DNA from 4 places in the Pseudoalteromonas sp. T1lg22 genome. Region 2 is predicted to be linked to each of the others. Evidence: predicted binding sites of a transcription regulator. Region 2 holds the regulator's gene; each other region holds the start of a gene.
The links. Region 2 encodes LexA, which represses DNA repair genes until DNA is damaged. Its sites were predicted from a motif close to TACTGTATNNNNATACAGTA; they were not measured.
Positions count from the first base shown of each region.

Region 1: a site for LexA is predicted at 2,900-2,919, ahead of C2M24_RS02265 (DNA topoisomerase III). Genes of this name have one in related genera too.
Region 3: a site for LexA is predicted at 1,487-1,506, ahead of ruvC (crossover junction endodeoxyribonuclease RuvC). Genes of this name have one in related genera too.
Region 4: a site for LexA is predicted at 3,005-3,024, ahead of C2M24_RS06215 (YebG family protein). Genes of this name have one in related genera too.

Region 1 is NZ_PQBY01000006.1:1,739-9,055, forward strand. Features, by position in the region: gene C2M24_RS02260 (M20 metallopeptidase family protein) at 1-972, shown strand, start outside; gene C2M24_RS02265 (DNA topoisomerase III) at 969-2,891, opposite strand; gene C2M24_RS02270 (exodeoxyribonuclease VII small subunit) at 3,168-3,407, shown strand; gene ispA ((2E,6E)-farnesyl diphosphate synthase) at 3,416-4,303, shown strand; gene dxs (1-deoxy-D-xylulose-5-phosphate synthase) at 4,372-6,234, shown strand; gene C2M24_RS02285 (diguanylate cyclase domain-containing protein) at 6,327-7,317, opposite strand, start outside.
Region 2 is NZ_PQBY01000016.1:354,399-361,715, forward strand. Features, by position in the region: gene C2M24_RS11315 (COX15/CtaA family protein) at 1-199, opposite strand, end outside; gene C2M24_RS11320 (transmembrane cytochrome oxidase associated protein) at 210-713, opposite strand; gene C2M24_RS11325 (SURF1 family protein) at 700-1,431, opposite strand; gene C2M24_RS11330 (DUF2909 family protein) at 1,461-1,763, shown strand; gene C2M24_RS11335 (cytochrome c oxidase subunit 3) at 1,663-2,538, opposite strand; gene C2M24_RS11340 (cytochrome c oxidase assembly protein) at 2,557-3,099, opposite strand; gene ctaD (cytochrome c oxidase subunit I) at 3,100-4,674, opposite strand; gene coxB (cytochrome c oxidase subunit II) at 4,671-5,804, opposite strand; gene lexA (transcriptional repressor LexA) at 6,121-6,738, opposite strand; gene C2M24_RS11360 (STAS/SEC14 domain-containing protein) at 6,945-7,313, shown strand; gene C2M24_RS11365 (DUF924 family protein) at 7,310-7,317, opposite strand, start outside.
Region 3 is NZ_PQBY01000023.1:95,200-102,516, forward strand. Features, by position in the region: gene ruvB (Holliday junction branch migration DNA helicase RuvB) at 1-290, opposite strand, end outside; gene ruvA (Holliday junction branch migration protein RuvA) at 304-924, opposite strand; gene ruvC (crossover junction endodeoxyribonuclease RuvC) at 927-1,448, opposite strand; partial or broken gene aspS (aspartate--tRNA ligase) at 1,578-3,364, opposite strand; gene C2M24_RS13420 (DUF72 domain-containing protein) at 3,558-4,415, shown strand; gene C2M24_RS13425 (DUF3334 family protein) at 4,434-5,117, opposite strand; gene cmoA (carboxy-S-adenosyl-L-methionine synthase CmoA) at 5,345-6,070, shown strand; gene cmoB (tRNA 5-methoxyuridine(34)/uridine 5-oxyacetic acid(34) synthase CmoB) at 6,082-7,050, shown strand.
Region 4 is NZ_PQBY01000010.1:81,158-88,474, reverse strand. Features, by position in the region: gene sixA (phosphohistidine phosphatase SixA) at 1-143, shown strand, start outside; gene C2M24_RS06230 (stress response translation initiation inhibitor YciH) at 175-504, opposite strand; gene C2M24_RS06225 (GAF domain-containing protein) at 726-1,376, shown strand; gene C2M24_RS06220 (amino acid aminotransferase) at 1,423-2,616, shown strand; gene C2M24_RS06215 (YebG family protein) at 2,672-2,989, opposite strand; gene C2M24_RS06210 (ComEA family DNA-binding protein) at 3,203-3,520, shown strand; gene C2M24_RS06205 (DUF6170 family protein) at 3,543-3,845, opposite strand; gene dsbB (disulfide bond formation protein DsbB) at 3,842-4,357, opposite strand; gene fadR (fatty acid metabolism transcriptional regulator FadR) at 4,581-5,294, shown strand; gene C2M24_RS06190 (peroxiredoxin) at 5,567-6,172, shown strand; gene C2M24_RS06185 (2OG-Fe(II) oxygenase) at 6,289-6,630, shown strand; gene C2M24_RS06180 (DEAD/DEAH box helicase) at 6,680-7,317, opposite strand, start outside.

The DNA.
Region 1 (7,317 bases), on a different contig from region 2:
CTAAATAAAGAAGGGACTGAGGTCGGCGTGATGCACGGCTGTGGTCACGATATTCACATGACCAGCTTTATTGGCACCGCCGAGCACTTGGTCGCCCACAAAGACCAATGGCAAGGCACCCTAATGATGGTGGCCCAGCCCGCCGAGGAAGTGGGTGCCGGCGCCAAGGCCATGTTAAACGAAGGGCTCTTTAGCCAGTTTGCCAAACCGGATCATATTTTAGCCCTGCATGTCAGTGCCAGTGTGCCCGCGGGTAAGGTTGCTTTAAAGCCGGAGTACACCATGGCCAGCGTCGACTCTGTTGATATTCATGTCAAAGGCAAAGGCGGCCACGGTGCTTACCCGCATACCACTATCGATCCCGTGGTGCTGGCTTCTCGTATCGTGCTGGCCTTACAAACGATCACCAGCCGCGAACTCTCTCCTCTTGAGCCTTCGGTAGTCACCGTAGGTTCAATCCATGGGGGCAGTAAGCACAATGTTATTTCCAACGAGGTCAAACTCCAGCTGACATTACGCAGCTATAACCCGGCGGTACGCGAACAACAGATTGCGGCGATTAAGCGCATTACCGCGGGTATTGCCGCCAGTGCCGGGCTTGAAGAATCACTTTACCCTGAAGTGGTGGTTCATGAGGCCGAGTCTATTCCCTCGACCTACAATAACCCGGAGCAAACCGCTCGCGTCACCCAGGCCATTAAAGCGGCCATTGGCGCCGATAATGTTGAGTTGACCGAGCCAGTCATGGCCGGTGAAGACTTTGGTTTATATGGCCGCACCGAAGACAAGCTGCCTATTACCCTATTCTGGCTAGGTGGTGTAAACCCGGATACTTATAAGAAGGCAATGAAAAACAATACCCAGTTGCCGTCATTGCATTCGAGTAAGTTTGCTCCGGATTACCAAAAGGCGATTCCAACTGGGGTCAACGCCATGAGTAATGCAGCATTGGCCTTGTTTAATAGAAACTAAGCCTGAGCTTTACTGCTTTTCGGGCGCGTGCTTTTTCTTCTCGCGCCCTTAAACTTCCTTTTTACCTGACTCTTGATATGTGAAAACTGACGACTGTCACAGGTTTTTGCTTCTTCTATTAATGCCCCTAGTTGCCCAACCAAGGGCTGCATAAAATCATCGTACTTAAGCTGTTTCTCTGCAATTTGTGCCAAGGCCATTTCCCAATGAGCGGTCATATCCGGTGTTGAAAGGGTGTCAGGCAAGGCATTGATCAGCGCCACACCCGTTTCTGTGGCAACAATGGTCTTGCCACTGCGAGCAAGGAAGCCACGGGTAAACAATAACTCGATAATGCTGGCGCGGGTCGCCTCTGTACCCAGACCATCGGTTTCCCGCAGCACCTTACGGATATCCGGGTCTTTCACATAGCGGGAAATAGCAGTCATCGCTGCAAGCAAGGTGGCATCGGTAAAATGCGCCGGTGGTGTGGTGTTTTTATCTAATCGCCGCGCATCCTCGCACAGTACCTGCTGACCCAGGCTTAAAGGCGGTAAGCTAGGCGCTTCTTTTTCTTCTTTATTGGGCAATAACACCTTAAAGCCGCGTTCTATCTCTTCTTTGGCCTTGGTAGTGAACGTGCCGCCGGCTATCTCTGCTTCCACATCGGTTTGGTGATAACGGTAGGCCGGCATAAATTGCATCACGTACTGGCGACAGATCAGCTCATAAACACGACGCTCCGTTTCTGTGAGCTGCGCCGAGGTCTTTTTATTGGTCGGCACTATGGCATGGTGAGCGGCAACCTTGGCATCGTTAAAGCAACGTGCTTTTCTTAACGGATCCGCGGTAGCCAGCTGCTCTTTTGAAAACACGCCGTTGGCAATCACGCTATCGATAATGTCAGGCGCCTGCTGAAAATGATCCTTAGGCAAATACCTATTATCCGAGCGTGGATAGGTGATCAAGGTATGTTTTTCATAAAGACTTTGGCACGTATCAAGTACCGCTTTGGCTGGCAACCCGAAGCGCTTGGCGGCATCGATTTGCAGTGCCGACAGGTTATAAGGCAAGGGCGCCTGCTCTTGTTTTTCAGCCCTTTTGACCTGAGTGATCAATCCATGCTGCCCCTTGATACGGGAAACAACGTTATCGGCCAAGGCCTTGACTAATACCCGACCCTGCTCGTCCTGATAAGGTTGGCAGGCTTCGCTGGGTTGCCACTTTAAGGTAAAGCCTTGTTGCTCTTGAGTGCGCATCAGGGCTTCTACTTCATAGAAGGGCTTGCTGACAAATTCGTTAATTTCTTTATCCCGCGCTACCACCAAGCCAAGGATGGGCGTTTGTACCCGGCCAACGGAGAGCACACCCTTATAGCCGCCTTTTTGGCCCGCAAGGGTATAGGCCCGGGTGAGGTTCATGCCAAACAGCCAATCGGCACGGGAGCGCGCCAAGGCCGAGACGCTAAGTGGAATAAATTCCGCGTTGGCACGCAATTGTCCAAGGGCCTTTTTCACTGCGGGTAAATTTAGGTCACTGATCAGTAAACGCTGAATACTTTGCTTTTTAGCCGTGCTCACATTGGCTTGGGAGATCACCTCATCGACTAAGAGTTGCCCTTCCCTGTCGGGGTCGCCAGCATGAACAATTTGCGAAGCTTGCTTGATCAGCTTTTTAACTAGGGTAAGTTGTTTGCGGGTTTTGCTCTTGGCTTTAAGCTGCCATTGCTGTGGCACTATGGGTAGATGCTGTACTTGCCACTTTTTATAAGCGGCATCATAGTCATCGGGCTCAGCCTGCTCTAATAGATGACCGATACACCAGGTCACGCAATCGCCGTTGCCCAGCTCGATATAGCCGTCTTTTTTGTTATGGGGTTTAGGTAAAGCGGCAGCAATGGCACGCCCAAGGGAAGGTTTTTCGGCAATATATAGCTTCATAGCACAACAACTGTTCATCCATACAGTAAGAAAGAGTGTAGTGCATTTTTAATTTTGATGAAAGAATATTAAGAGCAAGTGCTCACTAAGTAACGCGCACCCATGCTTTAAATTGCTACCGAGCCACTTCAAGTACTTAACCCTTTATTTAAAATCCGCAGATTAAAAACAGCTACACTGGCTCTAAGTGGTCGAAAATCATCACCGCCTTTGACCTGGTCACGGAATCCCCCTAAAATTGGCGCTCTTAGCAATTCAGTAACGAGAGCGCAGGCAATGGCCCAAAAAAAACCAGAAAACCTCACCTTTGAGGACGCAATCAATGAACTGAGCCAAATTGTCACTGAGATGGAACAAGGCGATATGCCGCTGGAACATTCTTTAAAGCAGTTTGAACGTGGTATCAGCCTGGCCAATGTCTCGGCGCAAAAACTGGATCATGCACAGCAAAAGGTAAGCATGCTGATGAGTAATGATCTCGACAGCGAATTAACGCCTATGGACCCTCAAGAGTAATAGTCACTGTGGAATTAAAACAAGCCTTAGCGCAAGCGCAGCAAGACGTAGTGCACACCCTGGAAAACTATTTCCACAGCCAGCAAGATGCCCAACCAAGGATCCTCGCGGCCAGCCAATACAGCGTACAAAATGGCGGTAAACGACTGCGTCCGTTTTTGGTTTATTGCGTCGGCTCCATGCTCGGTGCCAACAAGGGCGATCTTGATAAGGCCGCCGCGGCCATCGAATGTATTCACAGCTATTCCCTTGTGCATGATGACTTGCCAGCCATGGACGACGATGAATTACGCCGTGGTCGCCCCACCTGCCATATTGCCTATGATGAAGCCCATGCCATTTTGGCCGGTGACGCCTTGCAGAGCATCGCCTTTGAACTACTAAGCAGCAGCGACTTTAACCTAGAGGCTGGCGCGCAAATTCGCCTGGTACAAAGCCTAAGCCGAGCGTCTGGTTTGCTCGGCATGGTCGGCGGCCAGGCCCTGGACATAGCCGCAACAGGAAAAGACATCAGTTTAAGCGAGCTTGAGCAGATACATAATGCTAAAACCGGTGCGCTCCTAAGCTGCGCCATCGAGCTTGGCTATTTATGCGCCCCCAAGGGCGACAGCGATACGCAAGCGGCACTGCAAAAATACGGCAAGGCCATCGGCCTGGCATTCCAGGTGCAAGACGATATTTTAGATATAGAAGGCGACACCCAGACCCTGGGCAAACCGCAGGGCTCGGATGAGGCCGCCAGTAAAGCCACCTACCCGGCTCTGCTTGGCTTAGATGGCGCAAAAGCCAAACTACAGCAGCTCTATGACGAGGCCATTACCGCCCTCGATAACCTGCCCTATGACACCAGGATGTTGGCGCAACTGGCGCAATACATCATCGCCCGAGATCATTAAAAATTACTACAGATGGCCGTGCCCATTTTGATATACTCGGGCCATCGCAGTGAAGGATAATAAAACGCATGAATTTGGATAGTAGCAAGTATCCCCTTTTAAATCAGGTCGATGAACCTGCACAACTGCGCGACCTGGCTCAAGATAAGCTAGGCGCGTTTAGCTATGAATTGCGGGACTACCTACTGAACTCCGTATCACAAAGCAGTGGCCATTTTGCCTCAGGTTTAGGCACGGTGGAGCTGACTGTGGCGTTGCATTATGTCTATAACACGCCATTCGACCGCTTGATCTGGGATGTGGGTCACCAGGCCTATCCGCATAAGTTGATCACAGGTCGTCGCGAGCAAATGCACACCATCCGCCAAAAAGATGGCCTGCACCCTTTTCCTTACCGTGGCGAAAGCGAGTACGACACCTTTAGTGTGGGTCACTCAAGTACCTCGATTTCTGCGGCGTTAGGCATGTCGATTGCGGCGCAAAAAGAAGGTAAAGGACGTAAAACCGTAGCCGTGATCGGCGATGGTGCTATTACCGCAGGTATGGCCTTCGAAGCCATGAACCACGCCGGTGATGTGAAGTCGGATATGCTGGTGATCCTCAACGATAACGAGATGTCTATCTCGGAAAACGTGGGCGCCCTGAATAACCACTTCGCTCGTATTCTTTCCGGCAGCTTTTACACCAATATTCGTGAAGGCGGCAAAAAGCTGCTCTCCGGTCTGCCGCCGGTCAAAGAGCTGGCCAGCCGCATGGAAGAGCACCTGAAAGGCATGGTGATCCCTGGCACCTTTTTCGAGGAGCTGGGCTTTAATTATATCGGCCCCATTGATGGCCACGACGTTAATATGCTTGTCGACACCCTGCGCAATATGCGCAACCTTAAGGGTCCGCAGCTACTGCACGTGAAAACACAAAAAGGTAAAGGTTATAAGCCTGCCGAAGCCGATCCTATCGGTTACCATGCGGTGCCCAAATTCGACCCAAGCGAAAGCAAGTTACCCAAGTCAAAGCCTGGCGCGCCGACCTTTTCCAAGGTCTTTGGCGACTGGCTATGCGATATGGCCGCCGAAGACAGCCGCCTGATGGCCATTACCCCGGCCATGCGTGAAGGCTCAGGCATGGTGCGTTTCTCCAAGGAATACCCAGAGCAGTATTTTGATGTGGCCATTGCCGAGCAGCATGCTGTGACCTTAGCCGCCGGTTTTGCCTGCGAGCAATTAAATCCTGTGGTGGCGATTTACTCATCTTTCTTACAGCGCGCCTATGATCAGCTGATCCACGATGTTGCCCTGCAAGAGTTACCTGTGTTATTTGCTATCGACCGTGCCGGTGTGGTTGGCGCCGATGGTGAAACTCACCAGGGCACCTATGATTTAAGCTTCTTACGCTGCATTCCTAATATGGTGATCATGGCTCCGGCCAATGCCAACGAATGCCGCAACATGCTTTACACCGGCCACAAGCTGGATAAGCCGGCAGCGGTGCGCTATCCCCGTGGCAGCGCCGGTGAGGGTGAATTCGATGCACAAATGCAAGCGCTTGAAATTGGTAAAGGCCGTGTGCTTCGTCAAGGTAAAGGTGTGGCCATACTGTCATTCGGTACCCTACTCGAGTATGCCGAGCCAGCCGCCGAAGCACTGGATGCCACCTTGGTAGATATGCGTTTTGTTAAGCCACTGGATACGGCGCTGATTGATGAATTAGCCGCTACCCATGAGCACTTGGTGACCTTGGAAGACAATGTGATTGCCGGTGGTGCCGGCTCAGCGGTGAGCGAATATCTGGCACAAAGCAAGCAGCTTAAGCCGGTATTACACTTAGGCCTGCCGGATGTCTTTATCAAGCACGGCACCCAGCAGGAAATGCACGCAGAGCTTGGCCTGGATAGCGCCGGTATCGAGCGACAAGTTAAAGCTTGGTTAGCGTAACTAGCAAAGCTAAATAAAAGCAAAAAGGAGCGATATCGCTCCTTTTTTCTGTCCGTGTTTTGGCTCATAGAGGCCAATGACTTAGCTCTGGCTTAACGCATCCAAATCTTAATATCCGCCAGGGACGAGCTCTGCAGCGTCGCTATCTGCTCATCAAGATTCTCGCTTTGCTCGAACTCAAAGGCATCAAGCTGATCATCAAATTCGATATGTGCACAGCCATCACCGCCGCGCTTTTTCACTTGATGCAGGGCGATATCCGCCAGATTCACAGAGGTTTCCCACCCGATCACCTGGCCGCCTAATAAAGGCATGGGATAGCAGGACCAGCCCAGGGAGGCGCTGAGGTTAATCTTTTTACCATTAGGCAGTAAGAAGCTCTTACTGGCGATGGACTTACACAGATTACGCACAAAGAGATTAACCTGATCGACCTCAAAGTCACGCAGCAGCAATAAGAACTCATCGCCACTCCAGCGCGCCACATAGTCCGACCCTTGAGTACAGGAGTTAAGCAGGGTGGCCATTTGCTGCAAGCAGCTATCGCCGCTTAGTGGCCCGTAGGCATCATTTATACGCGAGAAGTTGTCGATATTGACGATTACCAGCACCAGGGCACGACCCTGCTTTTGCAAGGACTCTGCATTGCGCTGATAGTGCTCTATATCCTTGGGCAGCTGATCGAACAAGAAGCGGCGGCTTCGCAGCCCGGTCAGCTCGTCGGAATGGCTCACTAACTTCAACTGAGAGTTAACCTGATTGAGCTTGTCGTTGGCGTCACGCAGCTCCAGGGTGCGCTCTTCCACCAAGCTTTCCAACGCCGCCTGTTTACGTCGCTCCTGTGCCCTAAAGACCCACAGCAACAGATACAAAATAAAGAAGAAGCAAGAAACGATCAGCAAACGAAAGTAAATGGTTTCATCAAACCGACGTGGCACGGTAAAGGCATACTCTGCGCTGCTGGCCTCTTGCCAATTGCCGCTGGTGCGCTTGGCTTCAAGTTGAAAGACAAAAGGCCCGGGCGGTAAATTGGTATAAATGGCCTCGCGGCGATTGTTGGCGTAGCGCCAGTCATTGTCCAAG
Region 2 (7,317 bases):
CCACCTCCATACCGGGAAAGTTTTCCTCCACCGCGGCGATTTCATGGGCCTTATCGGGCACGGTTAAAAAGCCATAACAGCCGGGCCAGTCGGGGCAACCCAGACCGGCATCGCTCAATCGCGTATAGGCCCCCAGGCCCACCACCAACACGGCCAATAAAGCCGTAGTTAACACCAGAAATTTATAGTTTTTTGTCATACTGGCCTCTTTAACTGCTACGCGCATAATTAAGTAGTTTTTTTAAGTCCTTCAACAATCCCTTGTGTACCAAGCGATTGGCGTCGGCTTGTGGAGCAAAGTCATACTCCAGCACCACCAAACCATGGTGGTCGATTAAATACAGACTGCCGGCATTCAGCTGCGCCGGAGCACTGTTAATATGAATACTGGGCATGTCTTGCGCCTTGGGTGCTGCTTCGCCCAAGACGGCAATGCGCACCTTGTCTTTATTTTTACCCAGAGCCACATAGAGCGACTGCAGGTCCTGCCATTGCTGCGCACAGCCCTGACAGGGCTCGGTATTAACCAGAGCTATGGTCCAGGGCGATGGCGGGTATTGCTGCCAGTCGCTCAGTTCTACCTGCTCGCTCATCAGCCGCCCTTGATTACTCTTATGGCCGGGCAGCCAGCCGGAATACAAAACCGCCACGGCGGCAACAATGGGCAGCAAAAAGCAGCCGATAAATAACATAAGGGGTTTAGGTAGCTGCATGCGTTCTCCTTGCTCGCCAATAGGCACTTAAAGCAATCACCAAGGCCGCCAGGGCAATTAAAAACCACTGCCAGGCGTAGGCCTTGTGCTTGTCTGCGGACATGGTGACCGGCTGGTAATGGGGGATGGCGCCTATGCCATCAATGGCATCTTGGGCATAGACCATAAAGGGATATATGGGTTTGCGGGTTTGCTCGCTCATCTGGGTGATGGCGATCTCTTGAATACGTTTGGGCCAGCCTTGCGGGGCCTGAGTTTCGCTCAGGGTAAACTGCGCCAGTGGGCCTTCTTTGACTAACGCCTGAGTCAGGGTGATCCCAGATGGCAAGGTGATAGTGGGCAGTTCATTGCGCTTGCTGGGTGCCGGCACAAAGCCGAGATTGACCAACAGCCAGTGACTGGCGCCAGGCGCCAAGGCCAGCACCAGCAAATCATAGCCGACCCGGCCCTGATACACCTGATTGTCCAGCAGCCAGTATTCGCTCTGCAACTGAGCATCAAAGCGAACCTGCAAACCTGTGGCATCTTCGCTTTCGATATAGCGCAGCGCCTTGGTCAAAGGCATAACGCCCTGAGCCGACCAGGAATCCAGCAGCTGTTGTCTTTGCTGTTTTTGTTCTGCCCGTTCAAGTTGCCAAAAACCCAAGCGAGTACAAACAGTTACCGCGAGGATAACCAGCCCTATCCATAAAATTGCGCTAAGCTTAGCTGTAAACACTCAACCACCAACCTCGGAGTATCCGTATCTTGCTTATTAAAATTATAATTATTGCGCTCTTGCTGACCGTCATTTACACCCTTTTCCGCGCCTTACTGGCGATGATAAAAGCCGATAACAAGGTGCCTATGTCGCGCTATTTGGGCAAACGCGTTGCCCTGTGCATCCTAGTACTTATTATTATTTTGCTGGCGCAGCAGTTTGGTCTGCTGCGCTTTAATCAATCACCGATCACAACACATACACAAATACAAACAGGCACAGCCACACCACATCTACAAAGTGCCAGTACCAGGCCGCCGCTTGAAAGGCGAAATGCTTTTCGCTGCTAAAGTGGCCCTTTAACACCCGGATCCAGACCACAATAAGCATTATGGTGCCCAGGGTTACGTGCAAGCCGTGAAAGCCGGTAAGCAAGAAGAAGGTATTGCCGTAAATGCCGGAATCCAGCTTCAGTCCTAAATCCTGATAGGCATGCACATATTCATAGGCTTGCAGGCCCAAGAAACTGATACCAAGAACTATGGTCAACAGCAGGAAGAGGGTCAGAGGCGTGCGCTTATCTTTTTCTATGGCGGTGTGAGCAAACTGCAAGGTTACCGACGACACCAAGAGGATAATGGTGTTGATAAGCGGCAGCCCCTGCCAGCCCATGGCCTGGGTGCTGGTGCCATCCGGAGTGCTTTCCAGCGGCCATGCAGATGTGAATTCCGGCCATAACACTTCGCCCGTCATCACATTATTGCCATCACCACCGAGCCAGGGCACCGCCAGCATACGGGCGTAGAACAAGGCGCCGAAGAAGGCGGCAAAGAACATCACCTCGGAGAAAATAAACCAGCTCATGCCCTGTCTAAAGGAGCGATCCATCTGCATCGAGTAGAGACCGCCATGGGACTCGCTGATGACATTACGAAACCAGCCCACCAGCATGTACAGCAACACGGCAATACCGGCAAATAACAGGTAATGGCCATGGCTGCTTTCCTGCTCCATTTGCATCACGGTTAGACCGGCACCGGCGGCGATAAAGAACAGCGCCACCGCGCCGACTATCGGCCAGGGACTTTGCGCCGGCACATAGTACTTTTGATACTCTTCACTCATATTCATGCCTCATTTGGGTTATCGCGCCGCCGCCACTAACGACTCGCTATGCTTGGCGCTGATATCAAAAAGCGTATATGACAGCGTTAGCTCCTCGTATTCGGGTGGCAACGCCGGATCGACATAAAATCTTAATTGATATTCTTGTTGTTCGTTGGCCTGCAAGGTTTGCTGGTCAAAGCAAAAGCACGCCAGTTTATGTAGGTATTTTGCCGCTAACCCAGGAGAGACAGACGGAATGGCCTGCATCACCCGGGCTTGATCGCTGGTATTGGCCGCCGCAAAGGTCACCAGGCTCATCTCGCCAGGCTTCACCACCACAGACTGCTGCTGAGCGCTGACCTTAAAGGGCGCACCGCTTTGGGCATGGGTGGTAAAGCTCACGGTAACCTCACGGCTGTTATCCACCCGTTCGCTTTGCTGCGCCTGCTCCATAGAGGGCTTGCCGTTAAGGCCGGTGACATCGCAGAACACGTCGTACAAGGGCACCAGCGCAAAGGCAAAGGCGAACATCGCCAGGGTGCCTAATAAGAGCTTTCTTAACAGCGGCATATGGTTCATTTATTTCACCTCGGGCGGCGTTTCAAAGGTGTGATAAGGCGCCGGTGAAGCCACCTGCCACTCTAAACCTTCGGCTCCGTCCCACACCTTGGCCGGGGCCTTTTCGCCAGCCTTGATGCACTTAAACACCACGGCCACAAACAGCAGCTGCGATAGACCGAAGGCAAAGCCACCGATACTGATGATGGCGTTAAAGTCGGCAAACTGCAGCGCATAGTCTGGGATACGACGGGGCATGCCCGCCAAGCCAACAAAGTGCATGGGGAAGAAGAGCACGTTGACGCTGATCAGCGACATCCAGAAGTGCCACTTCGCCAGCCTAGTGTTGTACATATGCCCGGTCCATTTCGGCAGCCAGTAATAGGCCGCGGCCATAATGGAGAACACCGCCCCGGTAACCAGCACATAGTGGAAATGCGCCACCACAAAGTAGGTATCATGGTATTGGAAATCCACCGGTGTAATCGCCAGCATCAGGCCGGAGAAACCGCCCAGGGTAAAGAGCACGATAAAGGCGATGGCAAACATCATGGGCGCTTCAAAACTGATGGAGCCGCGCCACATGGTCGCCACCCAGTTGAACACCTTGACCCCGGTGGGCACGGATATCAGCATGGTGGAGTACATGAAGAAGAGCTCACCGGCCAGCGGCATGCCGGTGGTAAACATATGGTGCGCCCAGACCACAAAGGACAACAAGGCGATGGACGCGGTGGCATACACCATGGAAGAGTAGCCAAAGAGTTTTTTGCGCGAGAAGGTGGGCACTATGGTGGAGATAATACCAAACGCCGGCAAGATCATGATGTACACCTCGGGGTGACCGAAGAACCAGAAAATATGCTGGAACATCACGGGATCGCCACCACCGGCGGCATTAAAGAAGTCGGTGCCGAAGTATTTATCCGTCAGTACCATGGTCACTGCCCCCGCCAGCACAGGCATCACCGCAATCAGCAGGAAGGCGGTGATCAGCCAGGTCCATACGAACAGCGGCAGCTTCATCCACTTCATGCCCGGCGCTCTCAGGTTGACGATAGTCACTATGACGTTAATGGCACCCATAATGGAGCTGATACCCATAATATGGATGGCAAACACAAACAGCGCGGTATTGTCGTTGCTGTAGGTGGTCGACAGCGGCGCGTAGAAGGTCCAACCGAAGGCCGGGCCGCCCCCATCCATAAATAGCGACATCAGCAAGATGGCAAAGGCGAAGGGCAGGATCCAGAAGCTCCAGTTGTTCATGCGCGGCAAGGCCATGTCCGGCGCCCCGATCATCATGGGGATCATCCAGTTGGCCAGGCCGGTAAAGGCCGGCATCACCGCACCGAAGACCATGATCAAGCCATGCACCGTGGTCATCTGGTTAAAGAAGTGCGGGTCGACCAATTGTAATCCCGGCTGAAACAGCTCGGCGCGGATCACCATGGCCATGGCGCCGCCGGTTAAAAACATCAGCAGCGAAAACAGCAGGTATAGCGTGCCTATGTCTTTATGGTTAGTGGTAAAGAGCCAGCGTTTAATGCCAGTCGCAGGCCCGTGATGTTCGTGTGTTGCAGCTGCTGTACTCATTGTTCTTCCCCATCAATAAAGGCCTGGATCGCACTTGGTTGCACCGTATCGCCGGTGTCATTACCAAAGGCATTACGCTGGTAAGTAACAACGGACGCGAGCTCTTTAATAGTGAGCTGGCTAACAAACGCCTGCATGGCGGTGCCAGGTTTACCGTGTACCACGATATCGATGTGGTCTTTGATTTCGCCGGTCGCGATTGGGCTGCCCTTGATTGCCGGGAATACTCCGGGAACGCCGAGACCAGTCGGTTGGTGACAGGCTACGCAGCGGGTCATATAGATCTTCTCACCAGTGCTCATGAGCTCGTCATGAGACAAGGTTTGGTCGAGTAAGGCAGCATCGGCATCGGCCTGGTCTAACATCGCTTGTTTTTGCGCCGCCAGCCAGATATCAAACTCCTCAGGGGATTTCGCTTCAACCACCACGGGCATAAAGCCGTGGTCCTGACCACACAGCTCGGCACATTGACCGCGATAGATACCCGCTTCGTTAACCTTGGTCCAGGCCTCGTTGATAAAGCCTGGGTTGGCGTCTTTTTTCACCGCAAAGTCCGGCACCCACCAGGAGTGAATAACATCGTCAGAGGTCATCAGAAAACGCACTTTTTTACCGGTTGGGATCACCAGTGGCTTATCCACTTCCAGCAGGTAGTTTTCGCCTTTATTCTCGGCATTTTGAATTTGCTCCTGAGGGGTGGCCAACAGCGAATAAAAGCCCAGATCATGGCCCATGTATTCGTAATGCCACTTCCACTGCGAGCCGGTCACCTTAATGGTGATGTCCGCCTTGCTGGTGTCTTCCATGGCGATCAGGGTCTTGGTCGCCGGCACCGCCATGCCGATAAGGATAAGAAAGGGAATAGCGGTCCAAAGAATTTCGACCTTAGTGCTTTCATGGAAGGTGGCGGCGGTAACGCCCTTGGATTTACGGTGCCTGAGCAAGGCCCAAAACATGACCGAGAATACGATCACCCCAATCACACAGCAGATGATAAATATCGTCATATGCAATTGGTAAACATTCTCGCTGATATCCGTCACCCCGGGGCGCAAGTTGTACTTGCTGTTGGCCAAGGCCAGATGGGGAGCAAACAAACACAGCAACATGAGGGAGCAAAGCTGCTTCATGTACCATCTCCTTAACTACGCGCAACGCAAAAAGGGAAGAGGCAATTACTGCTAGCCAATCTTCGTTATTATTATGCTTGGACTGGCCGATTCAATTTTCTGCAAACAAAGTGCGCAAAAAGCAACCAGCAAAGCCTGTAATATAACAATTAGTCAAGATTTGAACGAATAGCAAGAAATGAAGCGTTTTTGTTTTTCTTTTTTAAATAAATATTTGGGGGATATTCAAACTGTTAGCGCGTAAGAAAAGAAGGGAGAAAAGCGCCGTAAAACCCCCAATAAACGGCGTATCGGGGGCAAAAATACCGAATAAAACCTACATCCAGTCGGCGTTTCGAATTACACCAACCGCTAAGCCCTCAATATCAAAGGATTCATGTTCTAAATCGACTTCGATAGGAGCAAATTCTTCGTTTTCCGCATGCAGGAAAACCTTGCGACCGGCCTTTTCCAGGCGCTTCACGGTTACGTCGTCACCCACTCGGGCTACCACCACCTGACCGTTTTCGGCCACTTGCGCACGGTGTACCGCCAGCAGATCGCCATCAAGAATGCCGATATCCTTCATACTCATGCCGTTAACCCGTAGCAGATAATCCGCCGCCGGTTTAAACAACATGGGGTCGATTTGGCAATGGCTCTCGATATGCTCCTGCGCCAAAATGGGCTCACCGGCGGCAACCCGACCGATTAACGGCAGGCCTAATTGCTCCGGCTCTTCTTCCTCAACCAGCTGAATACCGCGGCTGGCACCGGGTTTCATTCTGATCACCCCTTTTTTGGCCAGCGCCTTAAGGTGCTCCTCGGCGGCATTGGCACTGCGAAAACCTAATGTTTGTGCAATTTCGGCGCGCGTCGGCGGCATGCCGGTATCTTTAATAAAGACTTTGATCAGCTCTAAAATTTGAGATTGGCGATTAGTTAAAGGGCGCATACAACTGGTTTTCCATACAGTACATTTAACTGTGAGTATATACAGTTGTCAGAAAATCGCAAATATATTCAATGATTTTGCTGCTGCCACAGTCAGGAGTTATTTCTAAGCTGTATCAGCGACTGCGCAAATACTTAAAAAAGCGCCTACAGTTATAGGTAGCCGATTTCGCATCGAAGCATTTTAAATGAAAGAAGGAACCCAATATGCTCTGTATCAGCCTAGATAATGAACATGATATTGGCGTATTTACCCCCCATGGCGAGTTGTCTGCCGCCGACTTTATAGCCGCCGTACGTATTATAGATCCCTATATAGAACGTCATGGTGGACTCAAGGGGCTGATGATAGCCACCCGTCACTTTCCCGGCTGGGATTCGTTTGCGGCCTTGTCAGCGCACCTGCGCTTTGCCCGCGACCACCATAAGAGAATCAGCAGGATAGCCGTAGTTACCGACTCTCCCCTGGCCATGCTCGGCGAGCATTTAACGGCGCATTTTATCAGTGCCGAAATCAGAGCCTTTCAATATGACCAGATGGAGCAAGCACGTAACTGGGTGAGTGAGGCCGATTAAAAAC
Region 3 (7,317 bases), on a different contig from region 2:
AAATCGCCGGCCTTTTCTAATACCGGGCCTGAAGTGGTTTTAATACTCACCTCCAGTTCATTGGCGACTATGTTCGCCAAGGTGGTTTTACCCAAGCCCGGCGGACCGAAGATAAGCAGGTGATCCAAGGCCTCACTGCGAGAGCGTGCCGCCTCGATAAAGATATCCATTTGCTGTTTTACATGAGGCTGACCATGATAGTCCGCCAGCAGCTTAGGTCGTATGGCCCTATCGACCACGTCTTCATTGCCCTGCTGCTGGGGCTCAATTAGTCTATCCGCTTCTATCATTCACTTATCTCTGTTACAGCATCGCCCTAAGCGCTTGCTTGATCATTTGCTCCGAGGTCATGGCCTCCTGGGCAACGGCTTTCACCGCTTTTGTTGCCTGACTATTCTTATAACCCAAGGCTTCGAGGGCAGCAATAGCATCGTCTGTGGCATTGGCGGCTACTAAGGTATCACCACCTGCACCGCTAAGGGGCGCCGCATCCGTATATGGCGTGAATAAATCCGGCCCCCAGTCTTTGAGTCTGTCTTTCATTTCCAGCACCAGACGCTCGGCGGTTTTCTTGCCCACCCCGGGAAGCTTCACTAAGGTGCTGGCATCGCCATGATGGACACAGCGGATAAACTGCTCCGCCGACATGCCAGAGAGAATGCCGAGGCCAAGTTTAGGACCCACACCATTGGCTTTTAGCAGCTCTCGAAACAGAGCGCGTTCGCTTTTGGTGTTAAAACCGAATAGAAGCTGGGCATCTTCACGCACCACAAAATGAGTAAACAGGGTGACGTCTTCGCCGCACTCCGGCAAGGCGTAGAAACAGCTCATGGGCAAGCTGATTTCATAGCCGACACCGGCCACATCCACCAGCACTTCTGGAGGCTGTTTTTCGACTAATTGTCCGCGAATTCTTCCTATCATATTCACCTCAAACGACCACGCACGGTTTTGCGCGCTTGGCCGGCTAATTTAATCAGGTTTTGTTGTGAGTGACCATGACACATGGCAATGGCCAAGGCATCGGCGGCATCCGCCTGGGGCGTCGCCGGCAGCTTTAAAATATGCTTAACCATATGTTGAACTTGTGCTTTTTCTGCCGAGCCCTTACCCACCACGGCCTGTTTTACCTGGCGCGCGGAATACTCATGTACGCCCAGCTCTGCCATGGTGGCGGCAACGATAGCGGCACCGCGAGCCTGACCCAGCTTGAGTGCCGAGTCCGGGTTATGGGCCATAAAGACCTGCTCAATGGCAAAGGCGTCGGGGTTAAACTGTTCGATCAACTGGGTGACACCTTGGTAGATCATTTTTAAGCGCGTTGGAAACGCGTTCTCACCAAGCTTAATACAGCCGCTGCCCAGATAGACAAAGCGCTGTCCTTGTTGGCGCACCACGCCGTAACCGGTGAATCGCGAGCCAGGGTCAATCCCCAAAATAATACTCACCCAGAAACCTTATTCTTGTTATTGCACCAAACAATGGTAACTGTATGGATGACCAGTGTAAAGGCGAGGCACAAGAAAAAAGCGGCCTAAGCCGCTTTTAAGATTGAACTCTGTGTCTGAGCGAGCGGATTACTCACCCTGCTCCGCTGTCGCACTTGCTTTAGGTGCAATGGCGATACCCAGCTCTTTAAGCGCATCCGGGTTGGCACCGCTTGGCGCATCCGTCATCAAGCATGAAGCCTGAGTAGTTTTCGGGAAGGCGATTACGTCACGAATGTTGTCCGTGCCACATAGCAGCATTACCAGACGGTCAAGACCAAAGGCCAGACCCGCATGTGGAGGCGTACCGTACTTCAAGGCATCCAGTAAGAAGCCGAACTTCTCTTGTTGCTCCTGCTCTTCAATACCCAAGATGCGGAAAGCGGTTTCTTGCATGGCGCTGTTGTGAATACGTACCGAGCCACCACCGACTTCGTAGCCGTTTAAGACCATGTCATAGGCATCGGATAAGGTGCCCGCCGGGTTGGCTTCCAGCTCTTCTGGGCTTACGCCTTTTGGTGCCGTGAACGGGTGGTGTACCGCGTGCAGGTTACCTTCGTCGTCTTCTTCAAACATTGGGAAGTCAACAACCCAAAGCGGTGCCCACTTGCTTAAATCTGTTAGCTCAAGGTCTAAACCGATTTTCAAGCGTAGTGCACCCATGGCTTCGTTAACCACGTTGCGGCTGTCGGCACCAAATAGAATGATGTCGCCAGATTGCGCATTGGTGCGCTCAAGCAAGGCAGAGATCACTTCTTCACTTAGGAATTTAGCGATAGGTGATTGCACGCCTTCAACACCGGCGTCGCGGTCGTTAACCTTCATCCAGGCCAGACCTTTTGCACCATAGATGCCGATAAACTTAGTGTAATCATCGATTTGTTTGCGTGATAACTCAGCACCGCCTGGTACGGTAAGTACAGCTACACGGCCTTTTTCATCGTTGGCCGGGCCTGAGAATACTTTAAACTCAACGTCTTTCACTAAGTCGGCAACGTCGATAAGTTCCATCGGGTTACGTAAGTCCGGCTTATCCGAACCGAAGCGACGCATGGCTTCTTCGTGACCCATCACAGGGAATTCGCCAAGATCAACGTTCAGTAGCTCTTGCCACATATCACGAATTAGTTTTTCGGTGATGGCACGAACCTGATCTGACGTCATAAACGAGGTTTCGATATCGATCTGGGTGAATTCAGGCTGACGGTCTGCACGTAAGTCTTCATCACGGAAACATTTTACGATTTGATAATAACGGTCGAAACCAGACATCATCAGCAACTGTTTAAATAACTGCGGCGACTGTGGCAAGGCGTAGAAGCTGCCGTGGTGTACGCGGCTAGGTACCAAGTAGTCACGAGCACCCTCTGGTGTCGCCTTGGTCAATACCGGAGTTTCGATATCAAGGAAGTCGTTGCTGTCTAAGAAACGACGTACAAAGCTTGAAGCCTTGGCGCGCAGTTTAATGCGATCGCTCATCTCAAGACGACGCAGGTCAAGATAACGGTATTTAAGACGACGCTCTTCCGAGTTTTGCTGGTTAAAGTCCAGCGGTAGCGCTTCGGCACGGTTGATGATTTCAAGCGCGGTGCAAGAATTTCAACTTCACCTGTGGCCATATCTTTATTTACTTGGCTTTCGGGGCGAGCACGCACCACACCTTTGATCTGGACACAGAATTCTTGACGAAGTTTGTTGGCAATATCCATTAACCCTTCTACTTCAGGGTCAAACACCACCTGCACCAGGCCTTCGCGGTCACGCACATCGACAAAGATCAAACCGCCTAGATCACGGCGTTTGTTGATCCAACCACAAAGAGTAACCTCTTGGTCGACATGGCTTTTATTCAAGTGTCCGCAATATATAGAGCGCATAATATTCCTGTTTTAATTGTAAGCGCGTGAGCTAAATGCACGCAGTGGCCAAATAAATTGCGTCAATTATATAAAAACGGCGGTCAATGTCACGAAGCAAACTACGGCTTGGCTATTTATTCACCACCTTGAAGACCCAAGCTATGGTAGCATTTGCGTATCAGAGCAAATAAAGACAAGAGCAAAAGCACAGATGTTGTATTTGGGTTGCCCACAATGGGCCAATAACGCCTGGAAAGGCAGTCTTTTTACTTCCGACTGTCAAAACGCCCAGATGCTGGCACAATATGCCCAGGTGTTTAACTCGGTGGAAGGGAACACCACCTTTTATGCCGATCCCAAGACTGAGACAGTACAGCGCTGGCATGAGGCCACCGGCGATGACTTTCGCTTTACCTTTAAGTTTCCCAAGCGTTTTAGCCACGACCTGGCGCTGCAATGTGATAAACAGGCGGTACATACCTGGTTGAAGTTAATGTCGCCCTTGCTGGAAAAAACCGGCTCCCTGATGTTGCAACTGCCCGCCAGTTTTGCCCCCATGCACCTGAGTCGCTTACAACACTTTATGGCGCAGATACCCGCGGACATCGGCCGCAGCATAGAAGTCAGGCATCCTGAATTTTTCACCAAAGGGGATGGCGAGAAACAGCTTAATCGCTATTGTTTTGAACAGGGTATAGATCGTGTGTGCATGGATACCCGGGCGCTGTTTGCCGCCAAGCCTTATAACGACGCCATTATTGATGCCCAGCAAAAGAAGCCCCACCTCCCCGTGCATGCTATTGCTTTGGGCCAGCGTCCTATCGTGCGTTTTGTTATAGCCGCCATGGGGGATGAATATCAAAGCTACTATCAACCCTGGCTCAAAAAGATTAAGCAATGGCTGGATGAAGGCCGTGAGCCCTATGTGTTTTTGCACACAGCCGACAATCATGGCGCACCCTTATTAGCACGACAGTTTGCTCAAGATTTAAAAGCCCACTGCGGTTATCATCATAGAGCTATCGACCCCTTTGCCGGCGAATACAAGCAGCAAAGCAGTTTCTTTTAGTCCCCCCGAGGCTCACCACTATAAACCGAGGTTTTCCATAAAGTCGTCGTCGATATCCTGATCGACCTCTTGCTGTTGTTTCACCTTGGTCTGTTGCTCGGCACGGGTATTGGCGATGATCTCATCCGGGTCTACCGCTTCATTGATATCAAAATCACGCAGCTTAAAAAACTTGGTTTTTTCCATCGCCATTTCAAGATAGAAGATATGCTGACTTTGCGTGGTAAAGGTGACCCGTCGCGCCTGCGGTCTGTCTGAGGTAGTATCGACGGAGATCTGCACCTGCTTATTAATAGCCATCATTTTCGGCTGGTTTTGGCTGATAGAAGTATGCAGTAGTTCACGCACTTTTTTGCTAAAGTCGCCGACAATCTGATTCATCAATTCACCGAGCACATTGGCCACATCATCGGATAAATGGCTTTTTGCCAGCTCACTCTGTGGCATGCCCATGTTGCGCAGGTAATTGCCGTAAATTTCCAGCGCCGCCCCAGCGCTGAAGTTGGTCACCACTAAGGCGCTAAAACCGCCGTCAAACAGCACAAAACAGCCTAGGTCCGGGCGCATACAAGTGTGCGATATTTTCTGCACCATGGCGGAATAACCTATGCTATTGCCACTGGCGGACGATAAGACCTGAGTGACCGAATGACACAAGGTAGCGAGGATATCATCGGTGCTAATTACTTTGCTTTTGCTCATGCACAGTCTCACTTGCTGCTGTTAATGGCGCATTGCCGCGACTAACATATTGAATTAACGGCAAATAGGCTTGGTTTATTCGCGCTTTTTTATCATTGTTCCTGCTCTTATATCCCCTTGGCCAGCACACAGGGTTAATGCCCGTACATAATCGCCGACTAAAGCTGCCCACAAACAGCACAAAAATGATAAAATAACGTCATCGTTTCTAGCTAGAGCTTAGCAAAGTGTCAGCCAAAGACAGTATTTACGCCTCTGAACAACAAGTAAAAGACTTCACTTTTGACGCCAAGGTAGTGGAAGTATTCCCCGATATGATCGAGCGCTCGGTCCCCGGGTACGCCACCATAGTCAGCACCCTGGGCAAACTTGCCGGTAAGTACGCGCAAAACAACAGTAACCTCTATGACTTAGGTTGCTCCTTGGGCGCCGTGACCCTGAGCATGCGCCGCAACCTGAACCAAACCGGCTGTGAGATCATTGCCATCGACAATTCCGAAGCCATGGTTGAACGTTGCCGTTTACACCTTGAAGGCTTTCGCTCCACGGTACCGGTCAAGGTTGAGTTGGGCGATATCTTAGACGCCAAATTAGAAAATGCTTCTGTAGTGGCAATGAACTTCACCTTACAGTTTATCGAGCCGGAAAAACGCCAGGCGCTATTAAGCCGTATCTACAACGCCCTTAAGCCCGGCGGCGTTTTACTGTTGAGCGAAAAGCTGCGTGGTGAAAATCAAATCGTCGACGACCTGTTGATCGATCTGCACCACGACTTTAAGCGCGCCAACGGCTATTCCGAGTTGGAGATCAGCCAAAAGCGTACCGCCATCGAGAATGTGATGCGCACCGACACCCTGAGCACACACCTCACCCGCCTTAATGAGATTGGCTTCAGCCAAACCCAGGTGTGGTATCAATGCTTCAACTTTTGCTCCATGGTCGCAATTAAATAAACGGAACAACTATGAATCAGTGGTTTAACGAATTTTATCGCCATATTGCCTGCACCGAGCTCAGCCATTGGCTCAATACCTTGCCGGCGCAACTACAACACTGGCAAGACGAAGCCCGCCATGGCGATATGCCGAAATGGCAAAAAGTACTCAATAACCTGCCTGAATTGAACGCCTCAGAAGTGAATATTCAAACTCAGGTGCAAGTAGGTACCAGCGAGGATATTAACGAAGGCCAGCGCAAGCAGCTTATCCATTTATTGCAGCGGTTTATGCCCTGGCGTAAAGGTCCCTTCTCTTTGTTCGGCATTGATATTGATACCGAATGGCGCAGCGACTGGAAATGGGATCGAGTTTTACCTCATATCAGCCCTCTGCATGGGCGCAAGGTGCTGGATATCGGCTGTGGCTCGGGTTATCACCTATGGCGTATGCGCGGCGAAGGTGCCGAGCTGGTAGTCGGCATTGACCCAAGCGATCTATTTCTGTGTCAGTTCCAAACCATTAAGCACTATAACCCAGACCCAGCGGTACACCTGCTGCCGTTAGGGGTGGAACAACTGCCGGAACTCAAAGCCTTTGATACCGTGTTTTCCATGGGCGTGCTGTATCACCGCCGTTCGCCCATCGACTTCCTGGCCCAGTTGCGCGCTCAGTTGCGCAAAGGCGGCGAACTGGTGCTGGAAACCCTGGTTATCGAGGGCGATATCAATACAGTTCTGGTACCCGAGGACAGATACGCGAAAATGCGTAATGTCTGGTATATCCCCAGCACAGAAGCCCTGATGCTGTGGATGCGCCGTGTTGGCTTTAAGGATATTCGCGTCGTCGACACCGACCAAACCTCGCTCGACGAGCAGCGCCGCACCGAATGGATGGAAAATGAATCCCTGGCCGATTTTCTGGACCCCAATGATCCGAACAAGACCATTGAGGGCTATCCGGCACCATTAAGAGCCGTTATTGTGGCCACTGCATAAACAAGGACAAAGGTCCTCCTTTTCCTAGCTAAGCCGCGGCATTTGCTGTAAAATGCCCGGCGTTTAGAGGGCCTGTTTATCTTTGTGGTTTACTTTATGTTCAATCTAAACGCATTCTGATCACGACGCTCGTTATGCTGCATAGTCATTCTCTGTTCATGGCGAGCAACACAGAGCAGGAGGCGTTTAGATGAACCCACAGGGCAGCGTTTGTAGCGCATTTCTACTGTGTTGTTACATGTTTATGTAGAATAACTACACCACACA
Region 4 (7,317 bases), on a different contig from region 2:
CCCATATGCCCATAGTCAGCTATATGGTGGCCGAGTTGTGTCCGGATAAGATGCCTATCTTCCCAACCTGTGGTGTAGCTCAGATAGATTATGACCCACAGACGCTACGTGGCCATTGGCGGGCCTTGTATAGCCCGCAATAGCATAGTCCGTAATAACTGCGAATCTCCGGCTTTAGCCGCCAGCAATTTTTACCTTAAAGCCCTGTGCCTCAAGCAAGCCCTTTAGCTTGTCGCGGTCATCTCCCTGGATTTCGATAACGCCATCTTTAACGGCGCCGCCTTGGCCCATTTTTGACTTTAACAGCTTGGCCAGCTTCTTCAGATCATGCTCCTGCGGATCAATTCCCACAACCAGCATCACCCCTTTGCCTTTACGACCTTTGGTTTGTCGCTCTATGCGCAGCGCCCCGTCTTTAAACAACTTAACGTCGGCTTGCTCTTTCTCAACGGGTGCCTTAATACGGCCCGTTTCAGTTGAATACACTAGGTTATTGTCGCTCATCAGTACCTCCGACCTAAACAGGCTGTTAGCTTATCATAACTGGGCTCTGCGTCTTGCCAAAATAGTGCTGATAACTGCACTTCAAGCGGGTAGATAATCAGAGGCTTATGAGATCTAGGTAAGCAGTCGCAGCGGCCCCGATCCCATTTCATTTTGCTATTGCCTGTGCTTTTGCCTCTGTGCTAGCATCCTTTCAAAGTTTTGGATGTTTGGATGGCTAAATGATTTTATATAACGAGTGGGCACAAATTGAGGCGGATGAGTCGCAGACCCTGCAGTATCAAGCTTTATTACAAGAATATTTGGCGAATACAAGTGCCCAGGTGCAATGGCAATACCTTATTCCAGAGCTGGGTGAGGGTGGCGCATGCAGCTTGTTTGGTCATTTACAGGAAGAGCCCTTTAGCCTGCGGGAACATCTTGATATTGATGCCGAGGCACAGCTTGCCAAGTTGCAGGGGATAGTCGATTTTGTCGTACAACAAAGCGGCGTCGATTGGTTCGGTATTTATCAGTCCCGTGATATCCATGGTCAGTCGCAGTTGCTAAAGCTGGCGTATCACGGCGCCCCCAGTCGTCCCTTGTTTCCCATTACCCCTGAGTTTGCCGCCACCAGTAATAATGTGCAGGTTGTAAGCTCTGGAAAGGCCAGAATTATCAACAATGTGGAAGACTATGTTGCCAGCGGTGGCGAATACTATACATGTGATCCTAAAGTGAAGGCGGAAAGCTGCTTGCCGCTTTATTCGCAGAAGGGTAAAGTAGTGGGCATCATAGATGCAGAAGCATTCAGCACAGATTTTTTTACCCCCGAACGCATAGCCTTGTTGGTCGCCGCAAGCAAAGAAATTGTCGCGCATCTGCCAGCCTAATGTGGCCGGGTACTGCTAACCCTGAGATAAATAAAAAGAGAGTCCCATGTTCTCACAATTAAAACCATTACCGACGGATCCCATTCTTGGGTTGATGGCTGCGTTTAAGGCTGACACCAATGCCAATAAAATCGACTTAGGTGTCGGTGTTTATAAAGACGAGCAGGGTAATACCCCTGTGCTAAAAGCGGTAAAAAAAGCGGAAGAGTTTCGCTTAGCCAATGAGACCAGCAAGTCTTATATCGGATTGGCCGGTAACCTGGATTATTGTCAGAAAATGGAAGAATTGTTGCTAGGCGATGCACACCCTGCTTTGCTGGCAAACCGTGTACGCACGGCACAAACTCCAGGCGGTACAGGTTCACTTCGCGTAGCCGCTGAGTTTATTAAGCGTTGTAATGAAGATGCCACTGTTTGGGTGACAACTCCGACCTGGGCTAACCATATCAGCCTGTTTGAAGCTGCCGGTCTGACGGTAAAAGAATACCCTTACTACGACTATGAAAATAAGGGTTTATTGTTCGACGAAATGGTTAATGCCTTAAGTCAGATCCCAGCAGGTGATGTGGTATTGCTTCACGCTTGTTGTCATAACCCAAGCGGTATGGATTTGAACGCCGAGCAATGGCAAACCGTAACCGACATCGCTAAAGCACAAGGCTTTACCGTGCTTATCGATATCGCTTATCAGGGTTTTGGTACTAGCCTGGACGAAGATGCTGCTGGCCTACGCCTGCTTGCTTCACAGGTTGAAGAGTTGATCATCTGTTCTTCATGTTCGAAGAACTTTGGTCTTTACCGTGACCGTATCGGCGCCTGTTCTATCATCTCTAAAGATGCCAGCGCTGCCGATGTATCTAACTCGGTACTATTGAGTGTAGTGCGCAGCATTTACTCTATGCCTCCGGCGCATGGTGCGGACATTGTTAGCACTATTCTATCTAGTTCTGAGCTTACTACTATGTGGCACGATGAACTGGATGAAATGCGTTCACGCATCAATGAATTCCGTTCATTGCTAAAAGAGAAGCTAAACGACAAATGCCACGGCATGGACTTCTCATTTATTGAGCGCCAGCACGGTATGTTCTCTTTCTTAGGTATTAATAAAGAGCAGATCGAGCGTCTACAAAAAGAGTATTCGATTTACATCGTTGGTTCGAGCCGCGTTAACGTAGCCGGTATCAGCCACGCCAATATCGATTACTTCGCCGACGCCGTAGCCGAAGTAACGAAATAACTTTCGCTTAGAGCGAAGCAAAAAAGCCAGCATTTGCTGGCTTTTCTTTTTTTACTTAGGCTTCTTTGGCTTTCAGTTCGGTGACATTTTCCTGGCTGTCTTTATTTTGCGCTTTTGGCTTTTTTTCTGCTTTATTTTCGCTTGGTTTCGCGCCTTTTAACACCTGCATAAATTCATCTTTTTGTTTAGCGATTTGCAGTGCCAGGCCTTCTACCTGTTGTTCACTTAAGGGCACATCGGCATTTGCCAACAGACCTTCAAGGCTTTCGGCAATATCGAGCATTTTGTCATAAGCATCGGCTTCTTTCTTACTGGTAAAGGTCATGCGCTCGACTCCATTTCTTTCAACTACGTACTTAACGACAACAGCCATGGGATCTCCTAACTATACTGTTTTTTTATACAGTTAGATTAGGGTGGCAAGCAGCTAAGGTCAAGGTGTTTTTACGCTTTTTACTTAACTTGTGAGCGAGTGAGAGGCTTAGTGCTCGCGTTCATAAGCCTTTAGGTTGACAAGCCCTGTCTCGTCTTCTTTATTTAATAACGGTAGTACCAATGGAAGATTCATCACTTTAAGGAGAGAAGTATGAAACTACTTAACACCTCTGCAAGCGCCATTATCGGCGTTCTTGCCACTACACTCTTACTTGCCACCACAGCCCCGGTTATTGCAGCGCCAGCCGAGCCCAGTAAAAGCGAAGCCTCAAGCCATGCTAAGGTCAGCTTAAACCAGGCCACGGCCGAGCAATTGCAGACCTTGCCCGGTATTGGCCCGGCGAAAGCCAAGGCAATTATCGATTATCGCGATAAAAACGGTGGCTTTAAGAGTATTGAGCAATTGGATGATGTGCCAGGGATAGGCGAGCGGCTAATGGCTGAGCTCAAGGAAAAGGTGTCGTTGTAATTGGCATAATATAAAGGCAGCGTTAGCTGCCTTTATTATGTTCTGCAATCGCCTGCTCCAGGTGACGGCAGGCAAAGTAGTGGCGCACCGGCAGCACCAAAATGGGGTAGGCAAGACCGGCGATCAATAACCAGGGCAGCATGCTCCACCCCTCAAAGCGCACCAACAATAAAAACAGCGGCGTGATCAGCAGCAGTTTAATAATATTGAGCAGGATACGTTCCTGGGCACTTAACATTTCCAACGCCTCAGCCACCAGTTGCAAACGCTGACGGTGGCTAAAGGATTGCAGGCCGGGGATCTGGCTGGCTAAAAAATAAATCATGGCTTGTTTGGCTTAAAGAACAAGCTCGCACAGGTCACGATAACCGCTGCCGCAGCAAGGGCTGCAAAAATAACCTGCATCCAACCCGGCATAGACAGACCTAAAAACTGCCAGTCTATGTTGCCACAGTCACCGGTTGCAGCGAAAAATCCAGGGATCCATTCATGCAAGGGCACAGGGAAATTAGGCTCAAATTCACAAACGAAGGCAAAAGGGTCTGTGGTGGTTTGCATCATTATGTGCTCGCGGGCCAAAAGCAGACCCCAAATGCTGGCAACCAGCCAAGTTGCTAAGCCGCTCAGGCGCAGCCACAGATTAGCAGGGTTGATGGCGCCAATAAGGCCGGCCAATAACACGCCTAACACGGCGGTACGTTGGTAGATACACATGATGCATGGAGCTAAATCCATGGCGTATTGAAAATAAAGGGCCGTTGCCTCGAATAAAAAGGCAATCAGTGCCAACAACAACCAAGGAGCGCGTGTGCGCGAGATGCTACTTAACCAGCTCATGAGATTCTCTTATTAATTTTATTTTGGAGATTATGCCCCTGCACCTAGGTCTATGCAAGTTTAGGTCAATGGCACTCGAAAGCTGATACTTTATTATTGTCTTGTGTAATTGCCGGCTATACGAGGCGTGCTTTACAGTGAAGTTTTCTTGTTAGTTGCTGATCATCTGGTACAATCAGTGGAATAACTAAAATGAAATAAACCGTGTTGAAGTGGACCTTAGATGAGAATTTTTAAAGCGAAAAGCCCAGCTGGATTTGCTGAGGAATATATAGTTGAGTCCATCTGGAATGGGGAGTTTCCACCAGGCTCTATTCTTCCTGCCGAGCGCGAGCTATCGGAACTCATCGGCGTGACTCGCACGACACTGCGTGAAGTATTACAACGTCTTGCTCGAGACGGTTGGTTAACCATTCAGCATGGTAAGCCAACGCGAGTAAATAACTTTTGGGAAACATCGGGCCTGAACATTCTTGAGACGCTGGCGCGCCTTGATGAAGATAAAATGCCGGAGCTGACCGATCAGTTACTTTCTGCCCGCACTAACATCAGCGCCATCTATATGCGTGCAGCGATTAAAATAGACCCAGAGCGCGTTAAGGAAATTGTTGCCGAGCGCGATGGCGTTGAAGACACGGCTCAGGCTTTTGCTGATTATGATTATTTGGTACACCACCATCTGGCCAGTGCCGGCAACAACAAAATTTATGTGTTGATCCTCAATGGCTTTAGAGGTTTTTACTCCAAGATAGGTTGCCACTATTTCTCTGATCCTCGTACTCGTGAGTTAGCACGTCAGTTCTACTCGGACTTGGCTGAGCTGGCTGAGAAGCAAGATCACGACGGTGCTATTTCCTTGATGCGTCGCTATGGTCATCAAAGTGGTCAAATCTGGCAGGAAATTCGTGGCGATATGCCCGAAAATATTATGGATTAATAATTGGCCCGCTATTGCGGGCCTTTTTGTCTCTGCTCACTTAAAAATTTAACAATCACTTTTTTCGATAGCTGCTATCGTTAAATGCGATTGTTCTTTTGCGCCCTAGCTCAGTAACATAGCGCTCAGAATATAAATGCATGTATTTTTATAGTCGGGGTTGTTTTTCAACAGCCCGCCACTATATCTATGTGCAGGAAGAAATACAGACGGGGCGAAGTCATCGTCTCAGTCGCAAAGTACGATAAACTCAAACTATTTTGGAGAATAAAATGGGTGTATTAGTAGGCCGCAAGGCACCAGACTTTACAGCTGCAGCAGTGCTAGGTAATGGCGAAATCGTAGATGGCTACAACCTACACGAGACAATCAAAGGCAAGAAAGCAGTTATCTTTTTCTACCCACTTGATTTCACTTTCGTTTGTCCTTCAGAGCTAATCGCTTTCGACAAGCGTTATGAAGAATTCCAAAAGCGTGGCGTTGAAGTAATTGGTGTGTCTATCGATTCACAATTCTCACACAATGCATGGCGTAACACTGCTGTTGCAGACGGCGGTATCGGTCAAGTTAAATACGCTCTAGTTGCTGACGTTAAGCACGAAATCTGTCAAGCATACGACGTTGAGCACCCAGAAGCGGGCGTTGCTTTCCGTGGTTCTTTCCTAATCGACGAAGAAGGCACTGTACGTCACCAGGTAGTTAACGACCTACCTCTAGGCCGTAACATCGACGAGATGCTACGCATGGTTGACGCACTAGCATTCCACAGCGAGCACGGCGAAGTATGTCCTGCTGGTTGGACTGAAGGTAAAAAAGGTATGGACGCAAGCCCTGAAGGTGTTGCTAAGTTCCTATCTGAAAACGAAGGCGACCTATAAGGTTTCACCCTAGTTTGAAAAACCGCGCTTAGGCGCGGTTTTTTTGTGCCTGGATATTTGCCAAACTCGCTGATAAACAGCAAGATATAGTCCGTTTATGTGAACAAGGTAAGCTTATGGGTTGGTTGCGATGGCAAATGGGCCGCCAATTATCTGGGTACGATAAAATGTTTTTGGCCGGTGCCTATTGGCCGATTAAGTTTGATTGTTACCTGTTGCGCTTTAAGCAAGGTAGCTTTATCAAGCGCCATACAGACAAGGTAGAGTCCGGCCGCCACTATCGCCTTAATATCGTTATTAAAGCCGCGGGGAAAGGCGGTGAGTTCGTCTGCGAGCAGCCCATCTATGCCAGTAAGCGCATTAAACTGTTTCGCCCCGATATGCATGCTCATGAAGTCACAGAGGTAGAGGAAGGCACTCGATATGTCTTCAGTGTTGGCTGGATACGTAATAACTAGACAATAAAAAACCGCCCTTAGGCGGTTTTTTTAACTATTGCGAGTGCAATTACTGAAAGCTTACAGCGCGGCGCTCTTTACGCGGAGCTTTGCTTTTCGCATTAGGGTCACGGAAGCTGCGCTTCTTGCCTTCACTGCGTTCATTACGATCATTGCGGTCACGTGGTGGACGTGAATCACGTTGCTCACGTGGCTCACGTGGCGCATTCGCTTCAGAAGGGCTCAATGTTAGCTTCATTGGGCGCTTACAGATGTATACCTTCTGGAAGTGTGCCACTTTCTCAGCCGGCATGCCTTGAGGTAGCTCAACGGTACTGTGAGCATCAAACAAGCGAATGTCGCCAATGTACTTGCTAGAGATGTCAGCTTCATTAGCAATAGCGCCAACGATGTTTTTAACCTGTACACCGTGCTCACGGCCTACTTCGATACGGTAGGTATCCATAGGTGTGTTTGAGTCACGACGCTCACGGCGTGGCTTATCGCCATCACGACGGTTATCGTCGCGACGACGCTCACCTCGATCACCGCGTTCGTTACGGCGCTCATTTCGGTCGTTGCGCTCACCGCGCTCTGGACGTTCCTTCGCTTTGATCTCTTCCACTTTCAATGGCGTCTGCTGTTGCGCTAGGCATAGCAGGGCTGCGGCAAGGTCACCTTGGCTAAGTTGCAGCTTGTTACCGATTG